DNA from 3 places in the Kitasatospora sp. NPDC059327 genome. Region 2 is predicted to be linked to each of the others. Evidence: riboswitches for the same ligand, from Rfam matches in the RefSeq annotation. Region 2 holds a riboswitch; each other region holds the start of a gene.
The links. A riboswitch is a leader RNA that binds a small molecule or an ion and turns the genes downstream of it on or off. The one in region 2 is predicted to bind cobalamin.

Region 1 (6,324 bases), on a different contig from region 2:
GGATGCCCTGCGCCATGTGCTTGGCGTCGTCGCCGGCCCGGCGCTGGCGGTTGATGAACTGGGCCACCGCGGCGGCGGTGTCCGGCCCGACCCCGGTGTCGTCGTCCATGTGCAGCACCCAGACGTCGTCCTCGGCCTCGCCCTCCTCGATCCGCAGTTCGTGGGAGTAGTGGTTGGCCCGGGCCTTGAACTTGGTCCCGTTCGGGGTCTGGTAGACCTTCGGGACGGTCACCACCCGGATCAGCGGGTTGCGGGCGGCCAGGTCGTCGATCTTCTCGCCGGCCGCGCAGCCCTCCTCGGTGAGGATGTCCACCCGCATCCACGGGAAGTACGCCGGCAGGTGGTCGACGTACGACAGCACCGAGCGCTCCAGCGCCGGGTAGGTGTCGTGCCGGCCGATGGTCGGCACCAGGACGATCAGGTAGTCGTCCTCGGCCGGCGCCGCCGGCGTCATCCGGTCCGCCTTGCGCAGCCGGCGGCGGACCATCAGTACGCCCTGGAAGCCGATCAGCACGCCGAAGACCGGCATGCCCCAGAGGATGGTGATCGCCCAGCCGAGCGGGGTCGGGTTGGGCACGTAGGCCCAGAGCGAGAAGCTGAAGATGATCAGGAACGACAGGTAGAACGGGACGATGCGCGGCTTCCACGACATCTGCCGGTCGGCGAGCCGAGCGGCCTCGCGGGACGTGGTCAGTACCGTCCGCGCGGGTGCTGGTGCTGTCATGGCGAAAGTCGTTCCTCGTCTGTTGCGTCTGTCCGTTCACCCCCGCCGGACCGGGCCGGCGGGTCTGCGTGCTACCCCGGGTAGGGGGGCGTCCCGGGGGCCGGCGGGACCGGTCCGGGGGTCACCGGCCCGGGCGTCACCGGCGGGGCCGGCCAGGGCTGGTGGGGCTGCTGCGGGGCCTGCGGGGGAAGCCGGGGCGGGGAAGTCTGCGGCTGCGGCTGCGGGGCCTGCTGCGGGGCCCAACCGGGCTGCGTCCGGGCGTGCTGCGGCGGCTGCTGCTGCGGCCACTGCGCGGGCTGGACCTGCGGAGGCCGGGCCGGCCCGGGCGGCTGGTCCTGCGGGAGCGTCTGCAGCAGCGACCAGTGCAGCTGGCCGGGCTGCTGGGCCGGCAGCGGCTGGAACGGCGAGGGCTGCCCGGCGGCCGCCCACGGGCCCGGCGCCGGCGCCCAGCGCGACCCGGACCGGCGCAGCGAGCCGATCAGCAGCACCGCCAGCGTCGCCGTGACGGCCACTCCGAGCCCGAAGGTCACCAGCTTCAGCCACCCCTCGGTGGTCCCGGTGAACCACCGGCGCTGCGGCTCGTCCAGCAGCGCACCGGTCAGGCTGCGCACCCGGTTGTAGCCCTCGACCAGTGCCACCCCGACCACCACGCCACGGGCCCAGTCCCGCCCGCGCAGCAGCAGGATGCCGGAACCGAGGTACAGCACCGCGAAGTTGAGGCTGCCGGTCTCGGCGACCACCGAGGAGCCGCCGTAGTAGAAGATCCCCTTGGCGAAGGTGGTGAAGCCGGCCTGCCAGAAGCAGTTGTAGACCGCCCAGCCGAGCAGCGCGGTTCCCCAGGCCACCGCGAGTCCGGCGGCCGGGCGGTCAGGACGCGTCTGTGTCATCTCCCGTACCCCCGCCCCTGCCGGGCGCACCCGGCTTCAACCCGTTCGATTCCGGGGCACAGGATGCCATACGCGCGAACGGACCAGGAATTCCGCGGGTTCAGGCCGGACACGGATGTGTCGCGAACGTCACCGGGGCACGCCGGCCGGTTCAACGGACGTGCAGGCCGCTCCAGTCGACGTCCGCGCCGAACGGACCGGAGCCGCCGGTGAGCGCGAGGCCGTTGGCGTAGGTGGCCTTGACGTCGGCGTTGGAGTTGCCGGGCTGGTCAGCGGTCAGGTTGTCCGCCGTCAGCGACTGCCCCCAGACCGTCCAGACCGTCCACGGGGTCCGCCGCAGGGTGTCCGGCTGACGGGAGTTGACCGGGACGGCGAAGGACTCGGCCAGGATCCGCGGCTTGCCGTAGCCGGCCAGGCCGTCGTAGTAGCGCTTGGTCCACACCTCGCCGGTGCCGATCGGGTGCGCCGGGCTGCCGCTGTAGTCGTCCACCCCGACCACGTCGACGTACCGCGCGCCCGGGTAGTAGTCCCAGGGATCGACACCCGGAGCGCCGTCCCAGGAGACCGGGGTCCAGGCGAACAGCAGGTTGTGCAGGCCCCTGGTCTCCACCAGGTAGTGGTAGGTGATCCGCCAGAGCGCCTGGTAGTCGGCGGGCTTGCGGCCCGACCACCAGAAACCCCGGGCGCAGTCGGCCGCGTTCATCTCGTGGTACGGGCGCAGCAGCACCGGCACGTCGTGGGCCGCGAGGTACTCCAGGTGGTCCGCCAGGAAGGAGAGGTCCTTCAGCAGCGCGCGGTACTCGGGGGTGTTCCCGGCACCGTCGACGACCCGGGCGAACCAGCCCGGGTCCTTCGCGCCGGGCGAGGCCGAGCAGAGCACCCGGTCGAAGGACTTGACGTCCGAACCCGGGTACGGCTGGTGGAAGGACATCCCGACCAGCCCGGCCGGGCCGCCGCCGTTGTCGGGCAGCTCGGTGGTGGTGCCGTCGCAGTTGCGCTGGGTGCCGGACGCCCCGTAGGTGCCGTCGTCCGGGCGCGGGTGGCCGGACCAGACGGCGGTCATCAGGTCGACCGCGTCGTCGGTGTACTGCCAGCCGGCCGCGCAGGACGGCCACCGGCCCGCCGAGTAGGAGCGCGGGTTCCCGACCCCCCACCCGGTCAGGCCGTAGCCGGGACCGAGGTCGGTCTCGACGAATCCGGGCAGCTTGCCGCTGATGTCGGCGGCCTTCCGGTAGTAGTAGCCGACCGGCTTGGTGCCGCGGTAGTCCCCGTACTCGGGGTTGTAGAGCTCGTTGTGCGCCTCGACGTGCTGGCCGATCACCGTCCCGCCGGAGCGGCCGGAGCGGGCCTGGCGCTCCAGGTCGGCGAGCAGTTGCTGGACGGCCCGTGCGTTGGGCGAGGCCTTGGGGTCGCGGGCCAGCAGCTCGCTGCCGACCTCCGGTGCCAGGGCGCGCCCGGCGCCGCCCAGCGTGAGCACGCCCCGGGGCGGATCGTCCGGGCGGCCGCCGTCGGTCCGGCCGTCCTGCCCGGCCAGCACCACCGCGCCGGCGGCGAGCACCACGCCGGCCGCGGCCAGCACGGCCGGTCTGGCACGCAGCGCGCGGGGCAGGGCCACGAACACTCCTCCGGATGCTGACCGGCAGGGCCTGCGCCATCACAACCGGAACACGTGTACGACTGACAGGCGGTGAGCCTGTCACACTCCCCCGCGCCCGGGCGAGCGGACCCGCCCCGGCCGCGGGCCGGGGCGTGCCTCCCGCGGGCCCGGACGGACCGTCAGGGCGCCGGGACGGCGGCCGGTGCGCCGCCCGCCGCCTTGGTGCGCTGGAGCAGCTGGTTCTTCACGTGCTCGTCGAACCCCACCGCGGCGGCCGTCGCGGCCGCGTCCGCGGTGTTGCCGCCCTTGGCGGAGCCCTCCACGGTGAAGAAGCCGTACCGGCCCAGGGTGCCCTTGGTGTTGGTGCAGCCCGGAGTGGTGCAGAACGCCGGGGAGCCGGGGGCGGCGGCGCCCTTGAGGTGGCCGACGTAGTTCTTCACGGCGGTCTCGGCCTGCTGCTTGTGGTCGAAGACCGCGACACCGACCGTCACGGCGCTGTCGCCGGAGACGTAGGTGGCCCGGAGCACCTGGCGGCAACCCTGGTCACCGAGGATCTTGCCGAGGCCGCCGACCGTGGAGTTGCCGTCCCAGCAGGGCGAGTCGAGCGAGACCACGGTGCGGTTCCAGGTGGCGCCGTTGACCGTCACGGTGAGCGCCGAGAAGAGCGCCGCCGCGTCCTGCGGCGCCGGGTCGGTGCCGGCCTCCCAGAGCGGCTTCGACGGGTCCTCGGGCGTGGCGCTCGGGGTGGCCGTCGGGGACGCCTTGCCGGAGGGCGTGGGCGCCGGCTGCTGGGTGCCCGCCGTGGCGGTGGTGGTGGGCTCGGCGACCGGCTTCCTGTCGTCGCCCTTGTTCAGGAGCAGCAGGCCGCCGGCGACCAGGCCGCCGACCACCAGGAGGGCGACCGCCGCCCCGATGATCCGGGTCCGGCCCTTGCGCCTGGCCTCCGCCTCGTTGCGGTCCGCGAGGGCGGCCCAGTCCGGCTCGGCGTGCTGCAGCGGGGGCTGGGGCTGCGGGGGCTGCGGCTGCCACTGGTGCTGCGGCGGCTGGTGCGGATGGGGCTGGGGCTGCGCCGGCGGCGGCTGGTGCGGGACCGGCTGCGGCGCGGGCGGCCGGCCGTGCACCGGCGGCTGCGGCACCGCGGGCACCGGCGGGACGGCCGGCTGCGGCGCGGGCGCCGGCGGCCCGTACGAGGCAGGCGGCGGGCCGAACCCGCCCGGGACCGGCGGCACCGGCTGCGGCGCACCGGGGTACGGTGCGGGAGCCGGCGGCACGACGGGACCACCGACGGGCGGCGGGCCCTGCGGTGGCGGTCCGGACGTGCCCGGCTGCCGCTGGTTCTGTGCGCCCCCCGGCCCGGCGGGAGGGGGCGGCTGCTGACCCGGCGAGGCGGGCTGACCGGCCCACTCCCCGGGCGCGCCCGTTCCGTCGCTCATGCGCCCACCTCACTGCGCTCGGCGGTCGCTTCGCGAATCGCGCTGATGTTGATGATTCGCTCGCTCCGCTCGCTCATGAGCCGAGATCGTAGGGCATGCCCCTGACGGCAGGTCGGCCCGGTGACCATTCCGTTCCCGAATCCGGACACCCGGCGGGCCGCGGCCACCCGGTGACAACCGTCACGGCGGCCCGTGAAGGCCCCCTGGAGCCACCCTGGAACAGGCCCCGGCGCACGGGTCGCCGCAGCTCCCCGGAGCCCCGAACAGCCCCGGCGCAGGCCCGGAACAGGCCCGCGCCGGTACCACCGACCAGGACGTCGACACGCGATGCCGCACAACATGTGGGGTCGCATCGAGCAGACACCACTAGATGTATGCTCGTCCCTGCTGTCGACGCAGGGGAACCCGGTGCGAATCCGGGACTGCCCCGCAGCGGTGTGCGGGCGGCTCCGAGAGAGCCCGCGAGTCCGAATACCTGGCGACGGCGTGCCGCCCGGCCTCCCCGCAGAGGCCTTCCGCAGCAGTACTACTTCCGGGCCTCGCGGGCGGGCCGGGGATGCCACCGTCGCGCGACGCCGTCCGGTCGTCGCGCCGTGCTCCCCTGCCCCGAACGGCCCGGCCCCGAGCCACCGACGCCGATCGCCGCCAGGAGAGAGCGCCTTGACCACCGCTGCCTCAGTCACCCTGCCCGCCCAGGGTTCCAGCTCCGCCCCCGTCGACCCGACGGTGTCCGACCCCGGTGGCACGCTGCTCCGGCTGCTGACCGACCGCAGCGCCGACCTCCCCCAGGTGGACCCCGGCCATGTCGCCGCCGCCGCGCTGCGCGGCCGCCACGCCGGCTCGGACTTCGCCGAGCTGCGCGGGCTGGCCGTGGACGCCGCAGCGTCGATGATCGCCGAGGACCCGCAGTACTCGAAGCTGGCCGCGCGACTGCTCGCGCTGGAGATCGTCGACGAGGCGGTCAGCCAGGGCTCGGTCTCCTTCGCGGACTCGATCGCGGTCGGCCACGCCGAGGGCCTGATCGGCGACGGCACCGCCGACTTCGTCCGCAAGCACGCCGCCGCCCTCGACGCGCTGATCGACCCCGAGGGCGACGACCGCTTCGAGTACTTCGGCCTGCGCACCGTGCAGTCCCGCTACCTGCTGCGCCACCCGATCACCCGCAAGGTCGTCGAGACCCCGCAGCAGTTCCTGCTCCGTGTCGCCTGCGGCCTGGCGGTCGGCGACAGCGAGCAGTCGGTGCGCGAGGTCGCCGAGCTGTACGGCCTGATGAGCCGGCTGGAGTACCTGACCTCCTCGCCGACCCTCTTCAACTCGGGCACCAAGCACCCGCAGATGTCGAGCTGCTACCTGCTGGACTCGCCGCTGGACAACCTGGACTCGATCTACTCCCGGTACGCCCAGATCGCCCGCCTGTCCAAGCACGCCGGCGGCATCGGCCTGTCCTACTCGCGGATCCGCTCGCGCGGCAGCCTGATCCGGGGCACCAACGGCAAGTCCAACGGCATCGTCCCGTTCCTGCGCACCCTCGACTCCTCGGTCGCCGCGGTCAACCAGGGCGGCCGGCGCAAGGGCGCGGCCTGCGTCTACCTGGAGACCTGGCACGCGGACATCGAGGAGTTCCTGGAGCTGCGCGACAACACCGGTGAGGAGGCGCGCCGCACCCACAACCTCAACCTGGCG
Region 2 (6,324 bases):
TGGCCTTGCCGACGGCGCGGGTCAGCCGCTGCGAGCCGCCGATCCCGGGGATGACCCCGAGCTTGATCTCCGGCTGCCCGAACTTCGCGGTGTCGGCGGCCAGCAGGATGTCACAGAGCATCGCCAACTCACAGCCCCCGCCCAGCGCGTAGCCCGCGACCGCGGCGATCACGGGGGTGCGCAGCCGGCCCAGCTCGTCCCAGGCCGCGAACCAGTCGCCGAGGTAGGCGTCGGTGAAGGTGAGCGCCCGCATCTCCTTGATGTCGGCGCCGGCCGCGAAGGCCTTCTCCGAGCCGGTGATCACCAGGGCGCCGATCCCCGGGTCGCGGTCGAAGGCGGTGGCGGCCGCGACGACCTCGTTCATCAGCCGCGTGTTGAGCGCGTTCAGCGCCTTCGGCCGGTCGAGCGTGATCAGCCCGACCCGCCCCTTGCGCTCGACCAGGATCGTCTCGTAGGTCTCGGTCACTTGCCGCCCTCCCTGATGGTCGTGATGATCGCCGAGAAGTCCAGGCCGGCGCCCTCGGCGGCGGCGAAGTCCGCGTACAACTCCGCTGCCCGCAGGCCGAGTTCCACCGGCAGGCCGGCGGCCTTGACCGCCCCGGCGGCCAGTCCGAGGTCCTTGGCCATCAGCGCGGCGGCGAAGCCGGCCCGGTAGTCGCGGTTGGCCGGGCTGGCCGGTACCGGGCCGGGGACGGGACAGTTGCTGGTCAGGGCCCAGCACTGGCCGGAGGCGGTCGAGGCCACGTCGAACAGCGCCTGGTGGCTGAGCCCGAGGCTCTCTCCGAGCACGAACGCCTCGCTGACCGCGATCATCGAGATGCCGAGGATCATGTTGTTGCAGATCTTCGCGGCCTGGCCCGCACCGGACGCACCGCAGTGCACGATCGTGGCGCCCATCGCCTCCAGCACCGGCCGGGCGGCGGTGAGATCCGCCTCGGCCGCACCGACCATGAAGGTGAGGGTCCCGGCGGTAGCGCCGGTCGCGCCGCCGGAGACGGGCGCGTCGACCGCCCGGTGCCCGGCCCGGCGGGCGAGGGCCTGCACGGCCCGGGCGTCCGCGACGTCGATGGTGGAGCAGTCGACGAAGAGCGTGCCCGGGCGGGCGGCGGGCAGCAGCTCGGCGTAGGCCGCCCGCACCTGGCGGCCGGCGGGCAGCATGGTGATCACCACCTCCGCGTCGCGCACGGCGTCGGCCGCCGAGGCCGCCCGGCCGACACCGGCCGTCTCCGCCTGCCGCAGTGCCTCCGGGACGAGGTCGTAGCCGGTCACGCGGTGGCCGGCCTTGACGAGGTTGGCGGCCATCGGGCCGCCCATGGTGCCGAGTCCGAGGAATCCGATGCGGTGGGTCACCAGCGCTCCAGGGGTGTGGTGGTGGCGAGGCCGAGTTCCCGGTCGCCGAGCGGGGCGAAGTAGCGGGCCACGACGGCGGGCGCGACGGCCTCCAGCGTGGCGGGGTTCCAGCGCGGTGCGCGGTCCTTGTCGATCACCTGCGCCCGGATGCCCTCGGCGAGGTCGGGCATGGCGAGCGCGGCGCAGGACGTCCGGTACTCCTGGTCCAGCACCGCCTCCAGCGGGCCGAGGGCGCGGGCCCGGCGCAGGGCGGCGAGCGTCGCCTTGACGGCGGCCGGCGCGTTGGCGGTGATCCGGTCGGCCGCCTTCGCCGCCTCGGGCTCGCCGCAGTCCCGGAGCCGGTCGACGATCTCCTCGACGGTGCCGGCCGCGTAGCAGGCGTCGATCCACCGGCGCTGCCCGTCCAGCGGGGCGGGCGGCGCGGGCGCGACGTGCCGGGCGAGCGCGTCGTGGACGGGCCGTGCGGCGAGGTCGTCGAGCAGCGCGGGCAGCCGCTCGCCGGGCACGAAGTGGTCGGCCAGGCCGCAGCGCAGGGCGTCGCCGGCGCCCGCCGAGCCCGCGGTCAGGGCCAGGTGGGTGCCCAGCTCGCCGGGCGCCAGGGCGAGCAGATAGGTGCCCCCGACATCGGGCACGAACCCGATGCCGGTCTCCGGCATCGCCAGCCGGGTGGTCTCGGTGACGATCCGGACGCTGCCGTGGGCGGAGACGCCCACCCCGCCGCCCATCACGATGCCGTTCATGACGGCGACGTAGGGCTTGCCGTACCGGGCGATGCGGGCATTCAGCCGGTACTCGTCGCGCCAGAACTCCTCGACCGCGCTGGGATCGCCACCGGTGGCGGCGCGGTGGATGGCGACGATGTCACCGCCCGCGCAGAAGGCGCGCCCACCGGCCCCGGTGATGACGACGGTCTCCACCCGGTCGTCCCGCTCCCACTCCTCCAGTGCGGCGGCGATCCGCCGCACCATGCCGTGGGTGAGGGCGTTCAGCGCGGCGGGCCGGTCGAGGACGATCAGGCCCGCCCGGCCCTCGCGCCGGATCAGCACCTCTGCGGCGCCGTTGTCGGTGGCCGGGTCGTCGGCGGCCGGGCGGGCGGCGACGGCGTGGTCGGCGGCGGTGCTCCCGGTCATCAGGCGGCTCCCGTCAGGCCGCGGGCGACGATGACGCGCATGATCTCGTTGGTCCCTTCCAGGATCTGGTGCACCCGCAGGTCGCGGACGATCTTCTCGATGCCGTACTCGGCCAGATAGCCGTAGCCACCGTGCAGTTGGAGCGCGGCGTTGGCGACGTCGAAGCCGGTGTCGGTGGCGTACCGCTTGGCCATCGCGCAGAGCTCCGGCGCCCGGGGGTCGCCCCGGTCGAGCGCGGCGGCCGCCCGCCAGAGCAGCGACCGGGCCGCCTCCAACTCCGTCGCCATGTCGGCCAGTCGGAACTGCAGCGCCTGGGCGTGCAGCAGCTTGGCACCGAACGCCTCGCGTTCGGCCAGATGGCCGGTGGCCCGCTCCAACGCGTCCTGCGCGCCGCCGAGCGAGCAGGCGGCGATGCCCAGCCGGCCGCCGTTGAGGCCGCTCATCGCGAGCCGGAAGCCGGCGCCCTCCTCCCCGAGCAGCCGGTCGGCGGGCAGCCGGACACCGTCCAGCACGACCTGGCGGGTGGGCTGGGCGTTCCAGCCCATCTTGTGCTCGTTCGGACCGAAGGAGAGCCCGGGATCGTCCCGTTCGACGACGAAGGCGGAGATCCCGCGCGGCCCCTCGCCGCCGGTCCGGGCCATCACCACGTACAGCTCGGCGGCTCCGGCACCGGAGATGAACTGCTTGACGCCGTCCAGCACCCAGCCGTCGCCGTCCCGGACGGCGCGGGTGACGAGGGCGGCGGCGTCCGAACCCGCCCCCGGCTCGGTCAGGCAGTAGCTGCCCGGGCTGTCCATCGCGCACAGCCCGGGCAGCCAACGGGAGCGCTGCGCGGCCGTGCCGTGGCGGTCGACCATCCAGGCGACCATGTTGTGGATGGAGAGGTAGGCCGCGATCGAGGGGCAGCCGGTGGCCAGCGCCTCGAACACCAGCACCCCGTCCTGCCGGGTGAGCCCCGAACCGCCCTCGCCCTCGCGGACGTAGACACCGCCGAGTCCGAGTCCGGCGGCCTTGCGCAGCACGTCCAGCGGGAAGTGCTTGTCCCGGTCCCACGCGACCGCGTGCGGTGCCAGGTGCTCGCGCGCGAAGTCCCGGGTGGTCGCGGCGATGGCGCGCTGATCCTCCGTCATGGTGTGCACGGCGGCCTCAGCCCATCGTCGGGATGGTGAAGCTCGCGCCCTCCTTGACCCCGGAGGGCCAGCGCGAGGTGACGGTCTTGGTCCTGGTGTAGAAGCGGATCGCGTCCGGACCGTGCTGGTTGAGGTCGCCGAACCCGGAGCGCTTCCACCCGCCGAAGGTGTGGTACGCGACGGGGACCGGGATCGGCACGTTCACGCCGATCATCCCGGTGTGGACCCGCCGGGTGAAGTCCCGCGCGGTGTCGCCGTCCCGCGTGAAGATCGCCACGCCGTTGCCGAACTCGTGCTCGCTCGGCAGCCGCAGTGCCTCCTCGTAGTCCGCCGCACGGACCACGCACAGCACCGGGCCGAAGATCTCCTCGCGGTAGATCCGCATCCCGGGGGTGACCCGGTCGAACAGCGTGGCCCCCAGGAAGTAGCCGTCCTCGTACCCCGGCACGGTCAGCTCACGACCGTCGACGACCAGTTCGGCGCCCTCCTCGACGCCCAGGTCCAGGAATCCGCGCACCCGCTCCAGGGCGTCCCGGCCGACCAGCGGACCGAAGTCGGCCGCGGGGTCGTGCGAGGCGCCGACCCTGAGCGCGGCGATCCGCTCGATGAGCTTGGCGACCAGCGCGTCCGCGGTCTCCTCCCCCACCGGCACCGCGACGGAGACGGCCATGCACCGCTCGCCCGCGGAGCCGTACCCGGCGCCGATCAGCGCGTCGGCGGCCTGGTCGAGGTCGGCGTCCGGCATCACGATCAGGTGGTTCTTGGCGCCCCCGAAGCACTGCGCGCGCTTGCCCCGCGCGGCCGCCGTGGCGTAGACGTACTCGGCGACCGGTGTCGACCCGACGAACCCCAGCGCCTGCACCCGCGGATCGTCGAGCAGCGTGTCCACCGCCTCCTTGCCGCCGTTGACGACGTTCAGCACCCCCGGCGGCAGGCCCGCCTCGACGAACAGCTCGGCGAGCCGCAGCGGCACCGACGGGTCGCGCTCGGAGGGCTTGAGCACGAAGGCGTTTCCGCAGGCGATCGCGGGCGCCGCCTTCCACAGCGGAATCATCGCGGGGAAGTTGAACGGGGTGATGCCCGCGACCACCCCGAGCGGCTGGCGCAGCGAGTACACGTCGATGCCGGTACCGGCGCTGTCGGTGAACTCGCCCTTGAGCAGGTGCGGGACACCGGCGGCGAACTCCACCACCTCCAGCCCGCGCTGGAGGTCGCCGTGGGCGTCGGCGACGGTCTTGCCGTGTTCGGCGGAGAGCAGCCGGGCCAGCGACTCGCGCTCGGCCTCGACCAGTTGGAGGAAGCGCAGCAGCACCCGGGCCCGCCGCTGCGGGTTCCAGGCGGCCCACTCGACCTGGGCCTGTTCGGCGTCGGCGATCGCCGCCTCGGTCTCGGCCCGGCTCGCCAGTGGAACACGTGCCTGGACCGTACCGGTGTTGGGGTCGTACACGTCGCCGAACACCCCGGAGGTGCCGGCGACGTGCTTGCCGCCGATGTAGTGGTTGAGCTCACGGATCATCACAAGCCTGCTCTCGTCAGGATGTCAGGTGGATCCGAGGGAACTGGGGCACGGCGGCACCGCCGTGGGCCCGGTGCGGGCACACGGGTACCGCCGGGCGCGGCACACCGTCAGGGGGACGGGCACACCGCGGCCGTCGCAGGATCACCAGGGTCGGGAGGCGCGCAGACCGGTGCCATGCGTGTTTGCTCCATCCTCGTGGACAACACGGAACACCCGCAGTCGGTATCCTGACTCCCGGATCACCGCGCGCCGCCCGGCCTTCCCGGCTGGCTGCCAGTGGCTGGTACTGCGACGACGCACTCCCCGGTCACAGTGGCGGGACCGTGCCGGATTCACACCGGCTTCCCTGCACTGCGGGCCTTGTCCACGACCATATAGTTGGACGTCCTACTAAGTCCAGGGGTCGAGCCGCACCGTATCGCCACCCTCGCCCGGCCGCCGCCGCCATGACCGTCCACCGCGCGCGCCCGCCACCCGCGACAGCCGCGAACTGCGGCGAAGCCCCTGCAGTGATGATCAACTAGCCTGCGGACATTCATCTTTGACACAACATCACGTCTTTGTTTGGTAACGGCGAAAGCGTATGGTGCCGGATCGTTCCGGGCAGGTACATGCTGTGGGCATGCACGCGCGACGCCTTCGCCGTACCCGGCCGACGCGTCCGCGCGGGCCCACGGGGAAGTCGTTGTCGCGCGAAGGTCGGCGATGGTCAGATGAGCACATTCGACATGTGGAACTGTTTCGTCTGCGGCACGGCCTGCTCGGCGGCCACCGCCCGCTGCCCCACCTGCGGGGCCGGACCGGGCGGCTACACCCCGGGCCCGGCCGGGCCCCCCGGGCCGCCCCTGCCGGCCGGGCCGCTCGTGCCGGGGCCCGTGAAGCCCATGCCGTCGATGGCCCCGACCTTCGCACCGGCCGGCCCCGCCCCCGGCGGTACCGCGGCACCGCCGCCGTCGAGCAGCTGGACACCGGCGCCCCAGCCCGGCCCCCAGCCGCCGGCCCGGCACCTGGCCACGGACGCCACCCGCTACCTCTGCGCGGCCGTGCAGCTGGAGAGCGACCTGGGCAACCGGGCCATCGAGTCCGTCCTCAAGGAGACGCACCGCGCCATCGCCTCCTCCCCCGGTGTCGACCTGGTCTGCGTCCTGCGCTACGCGCTCGCCGCGCGCGCCCGGCAGACCACCGCCCAGGTCCT
Region 3 (6,324 bases), on a different contig from region 2:
TGATCACCGGCGCCGAGAAGGACGCCGTCGCCGCCCGCCTCGGGCCCGACCCGCTGCGCGCCGACGCCGATCCGGAGCTTGCCTGGCGGCGGGTCTCCGGCAGCCGGACGACGGTCGCCGCGCTGCTGATGGACCAGAAGGTGCTGGCCGGCGTCGGCAACGTGTACCGGGCCGAGGTGCTGTTCCGCCACGGCATCAGCCCGCACCGGGCCGGGCGCGACCTCACCCGGGCCGAGTGGGAGGCCGTCTGGGCCGACCTGGTCGCGCTGATGCGGGAGGGCGTCGGCGCGGGCCGGATCGACACCGTCCGGCCCGAGCACACCCCCGAGGCGATGGGGCGGCCCCCGCGGGTGGACGACCACGGCGGCGAGGTGTACGTCTACCGCCGGGCCGCCCTGCCCTGCCTGGTCTGCGGCACCGACGTGCGGACGGAGCAGCACGCCTCGCGCAACCTGTTCTGGTGCCCCGCCTGCCAGCGGACGTAGCCGGGCCGCTCACCCGGGCCCGCCGCCCTGAGCGGCCCGCGCGGGCCGGGCGCCCGCCCGACCGGTTCGCCCGACCGGTTCGCCCGATCGGTTCGCCCGGCCGGTGCGGGAGGGATGATGCGGGCTCAGGAACCACCGTAGGCTGAGGGCCGGTGCGGAGGGAGCGGCGGATGGACGGCTACGAGGCGACCAACATCGTGTCGGGCACGGTGCACGGCAACGTGGTGCAGGCGCACACCTTCGTCCAGGCGCCGGCGCCGCCCCCCGGGGTACCCCGCCAGATCCGGCCGTCCAGCGGCGCGTTCGTCAACCGGGGCGCGGAACTCGCCGCGCTGACGGCCGCGCTGGAGCGGACCGGGCCGACGCGGCCGTCCGTCGTCGCGCTGACCGGGCTCGGCGGCGTCGGAAAGACCGAGGTCGTCGCGCGGTGGGCCGAGGAGCACGCCCGCCGCTTCCCGAGCGGCCAGCTGTACGCGGACCTCACCACCGTGCGCCACCAGGGCGGCGTCGACCTGGGCGAGGTGCTGGGCGGGTTCCTGCGGGGGCTCGGGGTCCACCGGGACTTCGTGCCCGAGCGGCTGCCCGAGCGCGCGGCGCTGTTCCGGACGGTCACCTCGGCGGGCGGGCTGCTGGTCTTCCTCGACAACGTCGAACACGCCTCGGAGGTCCGGGCGTTGCTCCCGACGGCCGGGCTGGTCGTGGTCACCGGGCGGGCGCGACTGCCGGGCCTGGCGATGGTGGGTGCGACGCTGCTCGATGTCGAGCCGCTGCGGCCGGAGGCCGGCTCGGAGCTGGTCCGCAGCTGGCTCGGCCCGGGGCGCGGCACCGACGAGCAGCTCCACGACCTGGTGCGGCTGTGCGGCGGACTGCCCCTGGCACTCCAGGCGGTCGGGTCCGAGCTGATCACCCGCAGCGGACTGCCGGTGGAGCGGGTGGTGACCGAACTGGCGGACGAGGCCGGCCGGCTGGCCGCGATCGAGCACCGGGAGGGCTCCGTGGTCGAACCCTTCGAGGCCGTGTACGCGCACTTCCCCGCGCACACCCGCCGGCTCTACCACCTGGTGGGGCTGCACCCGGGCTGGCACCTGACCCCCGAGCTGGCCGAGGCGGCCGGTGTCGAGCGGGCCGGCGAGGCCCTCGGCGAGCTGGTGCGGGCCCATCTGCTGCGCCCGGTGGCGGACGAGAGCGCGGACCCGGCGGAGCGGTACCGCACTCATGACCTGGTCCGGCTGCACGCCCGGCGCCGCGCGCGGGCCGACCCCGGGCGGGAGGAGTCGCTGCGGCGGATCGTGGCCCACTACCGGGGCCGGGCGGCGGCGGCCGACCGGGCGCTCGGTGACCGGATGCGGCTGCAGGAGCCCCCGGAGCCGTCGGTGCCCGGTTTCGCCGACCCGGCCGCGGCGATGGCCTGGCTGCAGGTCGAGCGGGCCGATCTGCTGGCGGTCCTGACGGCGGCCGCCGAACAGGGCTGGCACGGCGAGGTCTGGCGGCTCTGCGAGTCGCTCTGGCCGCTGTACCACGGCCGGAAGCACTATGGCGACTGGATCGCCTCCCACCTCCTGGGCGTCGAGTCGGCGCAGTGGGACAACCGCCCGGACGCCGGGATCCGGATGCGCAACCAGCTGGCCCGGGCCCACTACGAGCTGGGGCGCTACCCGGCGGCGGCCGAGCAACTGGCCGCCGCGGCCGAGCTGCTGCCGCTGGTGGACGACCCGCGACTGGCCGGCGTGCTGGTCGAGACCGAGGCACTGCTCTGCCTGGCCGACGGGCGGCCGGAGCGGGCGGTGGAGCTGTTCACCCGGGCCCGGGAGGCCAACGCGGGGGACCCGCACGGCGTGGTGGTGCAGAGCTACCAGCTGGGCCGGGCACTGGTCGCGGCGGGTCGCGCGGAGGCGGCGCTGGCCGTCCTGGCCGAGGCGGCCGTCCTGGCCGAGCGGACGCGGGACGGCTCGATGCTGGTGAAGCTGCCGCTCGCCCAGGGGCGTGCGCTCCGGGCGCTGGGGCAGCCGGCCGAAGCCGTGCGGCTGGTCAGCTCGGCCGCGGACCGGGCCGCCGCACGGGACGAGCTGGTCAAGGAGGCCGAGGCCCGCGAGCTGCTCGGCGACCTGGCGGAGGAGCTGGGCGACCGGGCGCTGGCCGCGGGTGCGCGGGCCCGGCTGCGGGAGTTGCGCGGGCGTGCCGGCGTCCTCGGCGGGCGCGAGGCGTAGCCGGGCCGCCGAGCGCCGTCACGGCGGGGCGGTGAACGTGACCCGGACGCGGCGCTCGCCCGTGCGGACGGTGAGCCCGCTCTGCGGCAGGGTCGCCGGGTCCGAGCCGTGGTGGAGCCAGAGGGCCACGGCCGCGCCGAGCAGCAGCGGGTCGAGCAGTGGCTTCGGCGCTCCCCACGGCCGTTCGGCACGGGCCTCCAGCAGCAGACCGGCGGGCAGCCGCAGCAGGTGGCGGCTCCTGCCGAGCGCGGCCACCGCCAGTCCGAGCCCGGGGGAGCGGAAGGCCTCGGCCAGCCAGCGTTCGGCGGGCAGCTCGGCCCGGACCTCGGTGCGGGCCAGCACCTCGGCGACGTCGCGCAGTTCGAGCCGGTGCTCCTCGGCGGCGACCGCGTAGATGCCGCGCGCGGGCCCGTGGTCCGGCCCGACGGGGTAGCGCCGCAGGGCGACCTCGCTGCCGGAGACCGTTCCCTCGACGTCGTACGCCGACGGGCCGCGGGGGGTGCCCGGAAGCGGGCGCGGCACGGGGTAGGGCGGCAGACGGGGTTCGTCGGACGGTTCGTCCAGCCGTGCCAGGTGGGAGTAGAGCAGCGGGCGCAGCAGTCGGGCCGACTGCCCGCGTGCGCCGAGCGAGCGGTCGGTGAGCGGTCGCAGGGCGGCCGGATCGTGGGCGGCCAGGGCCTGTTCGAGCTGGGCGAGAAGATCGCCGTCGGGGTCGAGCGGTGGCGCGGCCTGACCGAAGGCGTAGCCGGGGGAGCGCGGGTCGAGCTCCTCGGCGCCGGTGGCGGCCAGCAGGGTGTGGCGTTCCAGCGCGGCGCCGTAGAAGGAGACCGAGCCGTGGTCGCCGATCAGGCAGTCGGCGGCGACCAGCGCGGCCTGCCAACCCCGGTGCGGCGGGACGAGCCGGAGCCCGGACTGTTCGGCGGCGGCGAGCAGGGCCCTCGGGTCGTGCCGGGCCCAGATGTTGGGGTGCAGGACGACGGCGACCGCGTACTCGTCGGCGGGCAGCCGGTCGACCAGCCGCAGCGGCAGCCGGGGGTGGCGACCGAACAGGGAGTGCTCGCTCCAGGTGGAGTTGACCACGACCAGCCGGCGGCCGTCCACGGCGCCGAGCGCGGCCCGGTAGCCGTCCCGGGCGTCGAGGCTGTTCAGCATCCGGTCGAAGCACGGGTCACCGACCACCCGCGCGTGCGGCAGGGCCTGCGGGCAGGAGATCCGCAGCCGGTCCAGCTGTTCCTCGTGGGAGAGGCCCAGGACGTCGACGAACGCTTTCCCGCGGTGGGTCAGTTCGCGGCGGGAGAGGCCGGCTGCGGTGACGGTGTCCCCGGTGGACTGGGACACCAGGCGGTTGTAGCCGGCGCCGTGCGGCAGGACGATCAGCGGGGCGTCCAGCCGGCCCATCGAGGAGTGGACGGCGCAGGCGACCGCCAGGTCGAAGCGGTGCCGGGTGGCCTCCCGCCAGTCCAGGAGGGTGAACCCGGGCAGGTCGCGCAGGAACGCGTCCAGTCCGGCGGTGAAGGCCGAGCCGGGGTTGACGGTGAGGTAGAAGCGGATGCCGTCGCGGTCGCGGAGCAGGGTGAGCACGTCGAGGACGCGGGTGGCGGAGGTGAGGGTGCGGACGACCGCGAGGACGCGTGCCTCGACCGGCCGGGTGTTCCAGCGGTCGTCGTCGGGCCAGGCCCGGCCCCGGGGCCTGCGGCGGATCAGCACGCGATGATCGTACTCATCCGGGTGCGTGCCGGGGCGGTGGCCGGACGGTGGGTCAGCCGGCCGCGGCGGTGGGCCGGTGGGGCCCGGCCGGGGCGGTGGGCCGGTGGTGCTCGGGCGCGTCGGCCGGTTCGTGGTGCTCGGCGGCGGCGCACGCGTCCAGCAGGGGGCGCATAGTCTCGTCCAGCAGCCGGTAGCGCACCACCCGCCCGTCCTTGTCGCCGGTGACCACGCCCGCCGTGCGCAGCAGCCGCAGTGCCTGCGAGACGGCCGGGTCGCGCATACCGGTGGCGACCGCCAGGTCGGTGACGGCGAGCGGGCCGGCCCGGTGCAGGGCGAGCAGCAGGGCGAGCCGACCGGGGTCGGCGAGCAGCGAGAACCGCTCGGCCCAGGACCGGACGTGCCCGGTGTCGCCGATCGCGGCGATGGCCTCGCAGACCCGGTGTCCGTCGATGGTGCGGTGGCCCGCGCGGTCGGCCGGTACGAGATGCATGCGGACATTCTCGCAGCCCCGGGGCTGTGATTCCGGACACCTGCGCAGGTGCGCAGCCTTGCAAGGGTGTGGCGGGGGACCCTACGGTGTTGCCCGCCGTGGTGCTCGGGAAGACCGGTGACGGACTCTCAGGAGTCCGGAGTCCGGAGCGGCCCTCGCCACTGTGATCGGGGGAGTCGTCCGTGCCCACGACGCCACTGGGTGCCTCGCGCGCCCGGGAAGGCGGGCACGGGAGCCCCGTAAGCCAGGAGACCGGCCACGGCATCTCACGAACGACTTTCCACGAGGTGCTGGAGCGTGATCCCACGATGACCCTGCCCGAAACCGCCGCCCCCGCGGCGCCGTCCGCCTTGCCCACCTTCCGCTGGAAGCGCGAGGACACCATCCGTACGGCCGGGTTGATGGGGGTGATCCTGGCCATGCACGTGGTGGCGTTCGGGACGCTCTTCTTCCTGGTGGCACCCGAGGGCTACGCGGTCGGTACGCAGGTCTTCGGGGTGGGCCTGGGGATCACCGCCTACACCCTCGGCATGCGGCACGCCTTCGACGCCGACCACATCGCGGTGATCGACAACACCACCCGCAAGCTGATGGCGGACGGCAAGCGGCCCGTCTCGGTGGGCTTCTGGTTCGCCCTCGGGCACTCCTCGATGGTGGTCCTGATGGCCGCCCTGGTGGCGGGCGGCGCCCAGCTGGCCAACACGCTGATGGACGACGAGTCCCCCACCCACCAGTGGCTGGGCGTGGTCGGCACCTCGGCCTCCGGTGCCTTCCTGTACCTGATCGGCGCGCTCAACCTGGCCGCCCTGTTCGGCATCCTGCGGGTGTTCCGGTCGATGCGCGCGGGCCGCTTCGACGAGGCGGAGCTGGAGGAGCACCTCAACTCGCGCGGCCTGCTGGCCCGGGTGCTGAACCGGGCGACCCGCTCGATCACCCGGCCCGGCCAGATGTTCCCGGTGGGGATGGTGCTCGGCCTCGGCTTCGACACCGCGACCGAGGTGACGCTGATGGTGATGGCCGGCTCCGGCGCGGCCTCCGGGCTGCCCTGGTACGCGATCGTCTGCCTGCCGCTGCTGTTCGCGGCGGGGATGAGCCTGTTCGACACGCTGGACGGGACGTTCATGAACTTCGCGTACCAGTGGGCGTTCTCCAACCCGGTGCGCAAGGTGTACTACAACCTGACCATCACCGGGCTGTCGATCGCGGTGGCCTTCATCATCGGCACCATCGAGCTGGTCGGGGTGCTGCACGAGAAGCTGGACCTCACCGACCCGGTGAGCGGCTGGATCGCGGACCTCTCGCTGGACAACGTCGGCTATGTCATCGTCGGGCTGTTCGTGGTGGTCTGGGCGGCGGCGATCGCCTACTGGCGGCTGGCCGGCGTCGAGCGGCGCTGGAGCCCGCGGTCCACGCGGCCCCCGGGTGACGTGCCCGC

Region 1: it holds a riboswitch for cobalamin, as region 2 does, so the genes downstream of both, ACFXHB_RS22330 (ribonucleoside-diphosphate reductase subunit alpha) here and ACFXHB_RS04735 (CoA-acylating methylmalonate-semialdehyde dehydrogenase) in region 2, are expected to answer to the same signal.
Region 3: it holds a riboswitch for cobalamin, as region 2 does, so the genes downstream of both, ACFXHB_RS43820 (HoxN/HupN/NixA family nickel/cobalt transporter) here and ACFXHB_RS04735 (CoA-acylating methylmalonate-semialdehyde dehydrogenase) in region 2, are expected to answer to the same signal.

Annotation. Positions count from the first base shown of each region.
Region 1 covers NZ_JBHYYB010000036.1:26,240-32,563, reverse strand. The annotation lists gene ACFXHB_RS22350 (glycosyltransferase family 2 protein) at 1-724, opposite strand, end outside; gene ACFXHB_RS22345 (hypothetical protein) at 796-1,611, opposite strand; gene ACFXHB_RS22340 (glycoside hydrolase family 26 protein) at 1,763-3,226, opposite strand; gene ACFXHB_RS22335 (hypothetical protein) at 3,388-4,344, opposite strand; cobalamin riboswitch at 5,007-5,139, shown strand; gene ACFXHB_RS22330 (ribonucleoside-diphosphate reductase subunit alpha) at 5,326-6,324, shown strand, end outside.
Region 2 covers NZ_JBHYYB010000005.1:5,792-12,115, reverse strand. The annotation lists gene ACFXHB_RS04755 (enoyl-CoA hydratase) at 1-466, opposite strand, end outside; gene mmsB (3-hydroxyisobutyrate dehydrogenase) at 463-1,314, opposite strand; gene ACFXHB_RS04745 (enoyl-CoA hydratase/isomerase family protein) at 1,347-2,480, opposite strand; gene ACFXHB_RS04740 (acyl-CoA dehydrogenase family protein) at 2,480-3,610, opposite strand; gene ACFXHB_RS04735 (CoA-acylating methylmalonate-semialdehyde dehydrogenase) at 3,627-5,126, opposite strand; cobalamin riboswitch at 5,329-5,519, opposite strand; gene ACFXHB_RS04730 (hypothetical protein) at 5,843-6,324, shown strand, end outside.
Region 3 covers NZ_JBHYYB010000191.1:1,537-7,860, forward strand. The annotation lists gene ACFXHB_RS43800 (Fpg/Nei family DNA glycosylase) at 1-485, shown strand, start outside; gene ACFXHB_RS43805 (AAA family ATPase) at 656-2,692, shown strand; gene ACFXHB_RS43810 (hypothetical protein) at 2,711-4,399, opposite strand; partial or broken gene ACFXHB_RS43815 (ArsR/SmtB family transcription factor) at 4,548-4,889, opposite strand; cobalamin riboswitch at 4,972-5,165, shown strand; gene ACFXHB_RS43820 (HoxN/HupN/NixA family nickel/cobalt transporter) at 5,198-6,324, shown strand, end outside.